Regions from separate parts of the Methylomonas montana genome, predicted to be linked through region 2. Evidence: riboswitches for the same ligand, from Rfam matches in the RefSeq annotation. Region 2 holds a riboswitch; the other holds the start of a gene.
The links. A riboswitch is a leader RNA that binds a small molecule or an ion and turns the genes downstream of it on or off. The one in region 2 is predicted to bind cobalamin.
Positions count from the first base shown of each region.

Region 1 (3,409 bases), 1.7 Mb from region 2:
AAGCCAATGTCAAACGTCTGGAAAATATCGAAGGCTATCGGCGTATCGTCGCCCCGTTTTCCGGGGTGATTACTCGCCGGGCGGTCGATGTCGGCAACCTAATCGTCGCCGGCAGTCAGGAATTGTTTGCGTTGACCCAAACCGACCCATTGCGGTTGACGGTTTGGGTGCCGCAAGTCTACGCCGATGACATCAAGGCCGGCCAGGAGGTTTCGGTCCGGGTGCTGGACTCGCAAGCCAAGCCGGTTAACGCGCATATCGACCATGTCGCCGGTGCGCTGGACCCGGTCAACCGTTCCCGGCAGGTGGATATTACACTGCCGAATAAAGACGGCAAGTTACTGCCCGGTTCTTACGTGGAAATATCCATCAACGTCGCCGGTAAATCCAGCCCTTTGGTGGTGCCGGCTAACGTATTGGTGATCGACCAGGCCGGCCCACATGTCGTAGTCGTCGATGCGGAACATCGTGTGGCGTTTCGTCCGGTGAAATTGGGCCGCGATTTCGGCCGCGAACTGGAAATATTGGAAGGCATCGCAGCTAGCGATACCTTGGTCGCCAGCCCTTCCGATTTACTAGTGGAAGGCGAAACGGTGAGCGTGGTGGAAACCCCGCAAAAAACGGCGGAGAAAACCAAGGAAAAAATCGCGGCGAAATCGTGATACATTCCAAATTCACGCGGCCTATTGAGCCTGGGTCGTCGCGAATGCTTTATATCCCGAACTAAAAGGATGGCGAGCAAAACACTGGCTCTAAAACTAAGCCCTGCCGAGCCATAAAACCTCCGCTCAGTGGCTGCCAATTTTTAACCCATCACAAGGAATTTTCATGGAACGTCGCGACTTTATTCGATTGAGTGCCGCCGGTGCAGCGGTAAGCATCATTGCCCCAAGCTTGGCTCAGGCCGAAGCGGGCAAACAACCCACCCCGCCGGGAGATGTGTTTTATACCAAGGACGCGCAAGGCCGCTGGGCCGGCAAATCCGCGACGCATCTGCCGGTGATTGAAGTCGTAAAAGCCGACGGCAAAATAACGGTCAAAATCACTACGCCGCACGAAGTGAAAGGCTACGAACATTACATCGTCAAACATGTGCTGCTGGATAAAGACTACAAATTCCTGAACGAGCGCCTGTTCGACCCCAGCAAAGACCCTGTGGCCATTTCCGAATTCAGTCTGGCGGGATACAGCGGCACGGTTTACGCCTTGAGCCTGTGCAACAAGCACGATCTTTGGCTGAGCAGCGCCGAGATTTAAAACCATCAGATGGGCGATAACAAGGATGTTGTCGCCGTTTGATCACCTATTTGCCGTCAGTACTTACCGGACATCGGTATTCATCCGCCCGATAACGCCAAATCAGGCTTCAAAATTCAAAACTCCTGAAAATCACACTCACGATAGCGGGAGGGAAGCTCAAAAACCATGAAATAACTAAGTGCCTGGTTGACGGTGTTATTTCTGTTTTTGTCGCTATAACGACCCATATGCGTCATTCGCCCCCTTATCCCTTGAATGACCGCGTTACCTCTCATAGCTGCCAATTCGGCGAGCTTTGGAATAAGCTTCTATCCAGAAAACCGGGCTTTCTGTAGAAAAGCATCGCCATGATTCCTAAGTATGAATTATACTGCCTGTACGATAAGGTGCTTTGGCGCGGGTTCTATGCGCTGAAGTTAAACGGGAAGCCCGGTGCGATGGTTGATATCATCAATTCCGGCGCAGCCCCCGCTGCTGTAAGCCTGATGAATAGTCCTGATACCACTGCACTCTTCGTGTGGGAAGGTGGACGAATTCAGATGAAGGCAAGCCAGAAGACCGGCCTGATCGCATGTATGGTTGCCGACTCTCGGAGGGAGAGCGCAGGCCGGAGACCTTGTCCGACATTCGTCTCTGTACGCGTCATTTTCCTGTCCAGTCTGCTCCCGAAATCCGTTTTTACCCGAGAAGACTGTCATGTTTATTCAATCCACCCGTTCGACTTTGGCCGGAATGCTCGACACACATGTTATCGCCGCAGTGTCGATGATGATTTTGGGGGTTATTCTGGTGTTGACGATCGGTTTTGCACCTATCGCCGAAGTGCACAACGCTACCCATGACACCCGCCATTCTACCGGCTTTCCGTGCCATTGATGAGCATGCTTTCCCGCATGCTGATGTCCGCAGGACTTTCTGGAATAGTGGCGGCCCTTTTGCTATCGCTGGTGCAGTTCCAGTGGGTCACGCCATTGATACTCGCGGCCGAAACTTATGAAATCGCCGCAGAATCGACGGAACATGTTCATGCGGCTGAAACAGCTTTCGGGCATGAACACGCAGAAGATGCCTGGCAGCCGGAAGAAGGCTGGCAGCGAACACTGGCGACCATCAGCAGCAATATCTTGATGGCCATCGGTTTTGCATCGATGCTGGTCGGCGCGTATCAGTTGCGGCGACCCTCGCGCTGGACTAGCGGACTAAGCTGGGGCATTGCTGGATTTACGGTATTTTTCGTTATGCCCAGCCTTGGCCTGCCGCCTGAACTGCCTGGTACTGTGGCGGCAGATCTGTTGGCCAGGCAATATTGGTGGTTGGGGACAGTCTGCGCCACGTCGATTGGCCTGGGGTTGCTGTTTCTGCAAGGCCACAAGGTTTTGAAAATCGTGGGCGTCCTACTGTTACTGAGTCCTCACCTGATCGGCGCGCCGCAACCGGCCATGGCTGAAAGTCTGGCGCCGGAGGCATTGCAGGTTCGGTTCATCCAGGCCTCGGTGCTCAGCAATCTGCTGTTCTGGCTGGTATTGGGCGGCTTGTCGGCGGCTCTGGCTATTCGTTTCGACAGGACTGATCTGACACATACTCGTTCCTCGCCGGAGGATAGTCATGGCTAAAGTCTGGTTTGTCGGTGCCGGCCCCGGCGACCCCGAGCTGATTACCGTCAAGGGACAGCGCTTGCTGGCACGGGCCGGCGCGGTGTTGTATGCCGGCTCGCTGGTCAATCAGGCTGCCACCTTATACGCGCCGGCCGATTGCCTGGTCCGCGACTCCAAAGACATGACGCTGGACGAGATTACTGCTTGGCTGATCGACCAGGCCGGCCAACATGAAACCGTGGTGCGCCTGCAAACCGGCGATCCCGGCCTTTACGGCGCCTTGACCGAAATGGTGCGGCCGCTGGATCAGGCCGGCATAGATTGGGCCGTGGTGCCGGGCGTTTCTTCGGCATTCGCTTCCGCGGCGGCGGCTGGCGAAACGCTGACGCTGCCGGAAGTCACCCAAACCGTGATCCTGACCCGTGTCGCGGGCCGCACGCCAATGCCGACCGGGGAAGATCTGGAGGCTCTGGCCTCGCATCACGCCACTTTATGCATTTTCCTGTCGATAACCTTGCTGGGTGATGTGCAAAAAGCCCTGCTCGCTGCCGACT
Region 1 covers NZ_CP129884.1:1,576,914-1,580,322, reverse strand. Annotated here, with positions in the region: gene QZJ86_RS07440 (efflux RND transporter periplasmic adaptor subunit) at 1-662, shown strand, start outside; gene QZJ86_RS07435 (desulfoferrodoxin family protein) at 829-1,257, shown strand; cobalamin riboswitch at 1,628-1,841, shown strand; gene QZJ86_RS07430 (CbtB domain-containing protein) at 1,957-2,136, shown strand; gene QZJ86_RS07425 (CbtA family protein) at 2,136-2,873, shown strand; gene cobM (precorrin-4 C(11)-methyltransferase) at 2,866-3,409, shown strand, end outside.
Region 1: it holds a riboswitch for cobalamin, as region 2 does, so the genes downstream of both, QZJ86_RS07430 (CbtB domain-containing protein) here and QZJ86_RS21090 (TonB-dependent receptor domain-containing protein) in region 2, are expected to answer to the same signal.

Region 2 (3,409 bases):
GGCGATGAGCTCGCGCAACGGCTATCTTTCCGAGCAACATAGACAGCAGGCCCCCAAGCTCTATCAAGCCCTGTCTGCGGCGCAGGATGCGATCTTAGCCGGCAATAACGATTATCCGGCGGTCGCGGAGCAACAGCGGCAAAATCTGCAACAAGCCGGGTTTGCGGTGGATTATTTCAGCATCTGCCGCAGCGCGGATTTATTGCCGGCAAATGCTGGCGATACCGATCTACTGATTTTGCTGGCGGCCAGACTGGGCACGACCCGACTGATCGACAATATCCATTTTCGTAAGGCAAGCGCCTGATGATGTTGATTTTTTAGCTATAAAAGCTAATGCTTAAATTTGATAGCCAATTCAATTTCGGGCATAATCGCCTGCCCTAGTATTCGACCTTGTTTACCATGAACATAAACATGCTTAAAGCCAAGTTACACCGTGCGCGGGTAACCCATTCAGAACTGGATTACGAAGGATCCTGTGCGATTGACGGCAAAATTTTGGATTTTTCAGGGATTAGGGAATACGAGCAAATCCATATTTATAACGTTAATAATGGTCAGCGCTTCACTACCTACGCGATCCGCGCCGAAGAGGGTTCCGGTGTGTTTTCGATTAACGGCGCTGCTGCCCGGCTGGCTTGCCCTGGCGATTTGATTATCGTCTGCGCGTTCGCCAGCTTAGACGAGAAGGAACTGAAGAACTACAAGCCGACTTTGGTGTATTTCGACGGCAACAATACGATTAGCCATTCCAGTCATTCCATTCCTGTTCAGGCCGCCTGATTTGAACAACCGCCGGTTTCATCGCCGGCGGTTGTTTGCCTTTCTTTTTTAAGCTTCGGATACGTCGATTTCGCTGACTTTCTCGGTCAGCGTGATGCTCTGCTCGATAGCCGCGAGCACTTTTTGCAGGCCGATGCGCTTATTGGTGTTAATCAACAGCGGCGCTTTGATCGAACCTTTGATGGTCGGCTTGCCGCTATCCTGCTCGTTGTCCTTATGCAGCAAAATCAAAATCAACAACTCGTCGCCTTCCTGCACTTGCAACAGCGCCTCTTCGGCGTCGGTCACGGTAAAGTTGTAATTGATGTTGAAATGCGAAGGATGGGCTACCGAGAAGGTTAAATCGCTGTTGTCGACCGATTGCAGCCAATAGACGATTTCACTGCCTTCCTGATGGAACAGCTTGAAGCGGGTTTGATCCTCAAAACCGGGCAAACCGCGCGGAAAATTGATGATGGTATCCGGATTGATTTCTTGGTTGCCTAACAATTTCGATTGAATTTCCATAATCCCGCCCGTGTTTGTCTAAGTATAAGTTAACAGCATTGATCAGTGCAGCAATGTATAGCATGGAAATGGGTATTTGCAATATCGATTCGGCGCTTGTCTTACCGGTTCCCTTGCTTTATCAGCGCCGACTGAATACAATCGACCCTCTTCTTTCAGGTGTTTGGGTCCGTTCAAGGCCCAACTTAAACAGGAAGTCGGTGCGGCGATTGTGACAACTCTCGCCCAGGCCGACGCTGCCCCCGCAACGGTAGATAAGTAAAGAGCTGCGTTTTTGCCACTGTGCGATTTGCATGGGAAGGTCGTAGTTCAGGCTGCAAGCCCCTTATAAGCCCGGAGACTGGCCGGAAAGATCATTCGAGACAGCGGAGGGCTGTTTACGGAATGGTCAGAGTCCATGCCTAGCCTGCCTCCGCCTTTTTCGTTTGCCGTTTTTCCTCTGTCCTTTTTTAACCCGGATGCGCGGCGGGCGCAGAGGACAATATGCAAAAAATTCTATTCGGCTCCTTAGTATTGGCGGGCATAGGCGCGTCTCACTCAAGCCAGGCGGCAACCAGCGGCGAAACCACTGATCTTCCGGAAACGGTCGTCACGGCGACTCGTACCGAAACCCGGCAGAACGAGCTGGCAACCCCGATGACGGTTTATACGCGCCAGGACATCGAAAAACTCCAAGTTAGAACCTTACCCGAACTACTAAAAGGTACGCCAGGCGTCGATATGGTGCAGAGCGGCGGCTACGGCAAGGACACCAATGTCTTTCTGCGTGGCACCAATTCAGACCATGTACTGGTACTGATAGACGGCATCAAGGCGGGGTCGGTTACCACCGGTACCGCCGCGTTTCAATTTATCCCGATCGATCAAATCGAACGGGTGGAAATCACCCGTGGACCGCAATCCAGCCTTTACGGCTCGGAAGCGATCGGCGGGGTGATTCAGATATTTACCCGCAAGGGCGGCAACAGCGAACGGCCGAACATTGCGCTGGAAACCGGCGGCGGTTCTTACGACACCTACAATGGCTCGGCAGCCATCAATGGTAAATGGGGTAAGGCCTGGTACAGTCTGGGCGCCGCTCAATTCGGCAGCCAAGGCATTAACGCTCAGAGCGGCGTCAGCGTCGCGAACGGCTACAATCCGGATCGCGATGGTTATAACAACACCAGCTTGAATGCCAAAACCGGTTACCGTTTCGACAATGGTACCGAACTCGAAGCGTTTTTCCTGCGCGCCGCAGGCGAAACCGAAATCGACAATCGCGATAGCGGCACCACCGAGTTCGTCAATCAGACGCTGGGCGCAACGGCCAAAGCCGATTTCACCGAGACTTGGCGCTCGACCTTGCGAGTCGGGCAAAGCGTTGATGACGCCGACCAGTTCAGGCACTCCGGACAGTTTTATAGCCGCTTCAACACCACGCGCTGGAACGCCAGCTGGCTCAATGAACTGGCCCTGCACAAGGACCATCAACTGACGCTGGGGACCGACTATCGTTTCGATGAAATCGACAGCACCACACGCTACGCAGAGACTTCCCGTTACGATGTCGGCGCATTCGCCGAACTGCATAGCCGGATTTTCGACCGGTATTTCCTGAATGCTTCTTTGCGTTGGGACGAAAACCAGGCCTTTGGCGACAGCGTCACCGGCAATCTCGGCTGGCGGTTTAATTGGGATTACGGTCTTAGCGCCTTTGCCAGTTTCGGCAACGCTTTTAAAGCGCCAACCTTTAACCAACTGTATTTCCCCGGTTTCGGCAATGCCGGTTTGCGGCCGGAAAAATCCACCAGCTTTGAAGCAGGCTTTGCCGGTCGGCACGCTTGGGCGAGCTGGGAGTTGCGGGGCTATCACACCAACATCGAGGATTTGATTGTATTCAGTGGTACGCCGTTTGCGGCCAGAAACATCGGCAAAGCGCAGATAGACGGCATAGAAGCCGAAATAGCCACGCAAATTTTCGGCTGGAACAACAAATTGAGCATGAGCTTAATGACGCCAAAGGACAGACAGACCAACTTGCGTCTGCCACGTCGGGTGACGGAAACCTTGTCCTACGATGTCTCACGCTCGTTCGGCGACTTTGATATTGGCGCCTCTTTGCTGGCTCAGGGCG
Region 2 covers NZ_CP129884.1:4,550,970-4,554,378, forward strand. Annotated here, with positions in the region: gene panC (pantoate--beta-alanine ligase) at 1-307, shown strand, start outside; gene panD (aspartate 1-decarboxylase) at 406-786, shown strand; gene fliW (flagellar assembly protein FliW) at 835-1,293, opposite strand; cobalamin riboswitch at 1,434-1,656, shown strand; gene QZJ86_RS21090 (TonB-dependent receptor domain-containing protein) at 1,777-3,409, shown strand, end outside.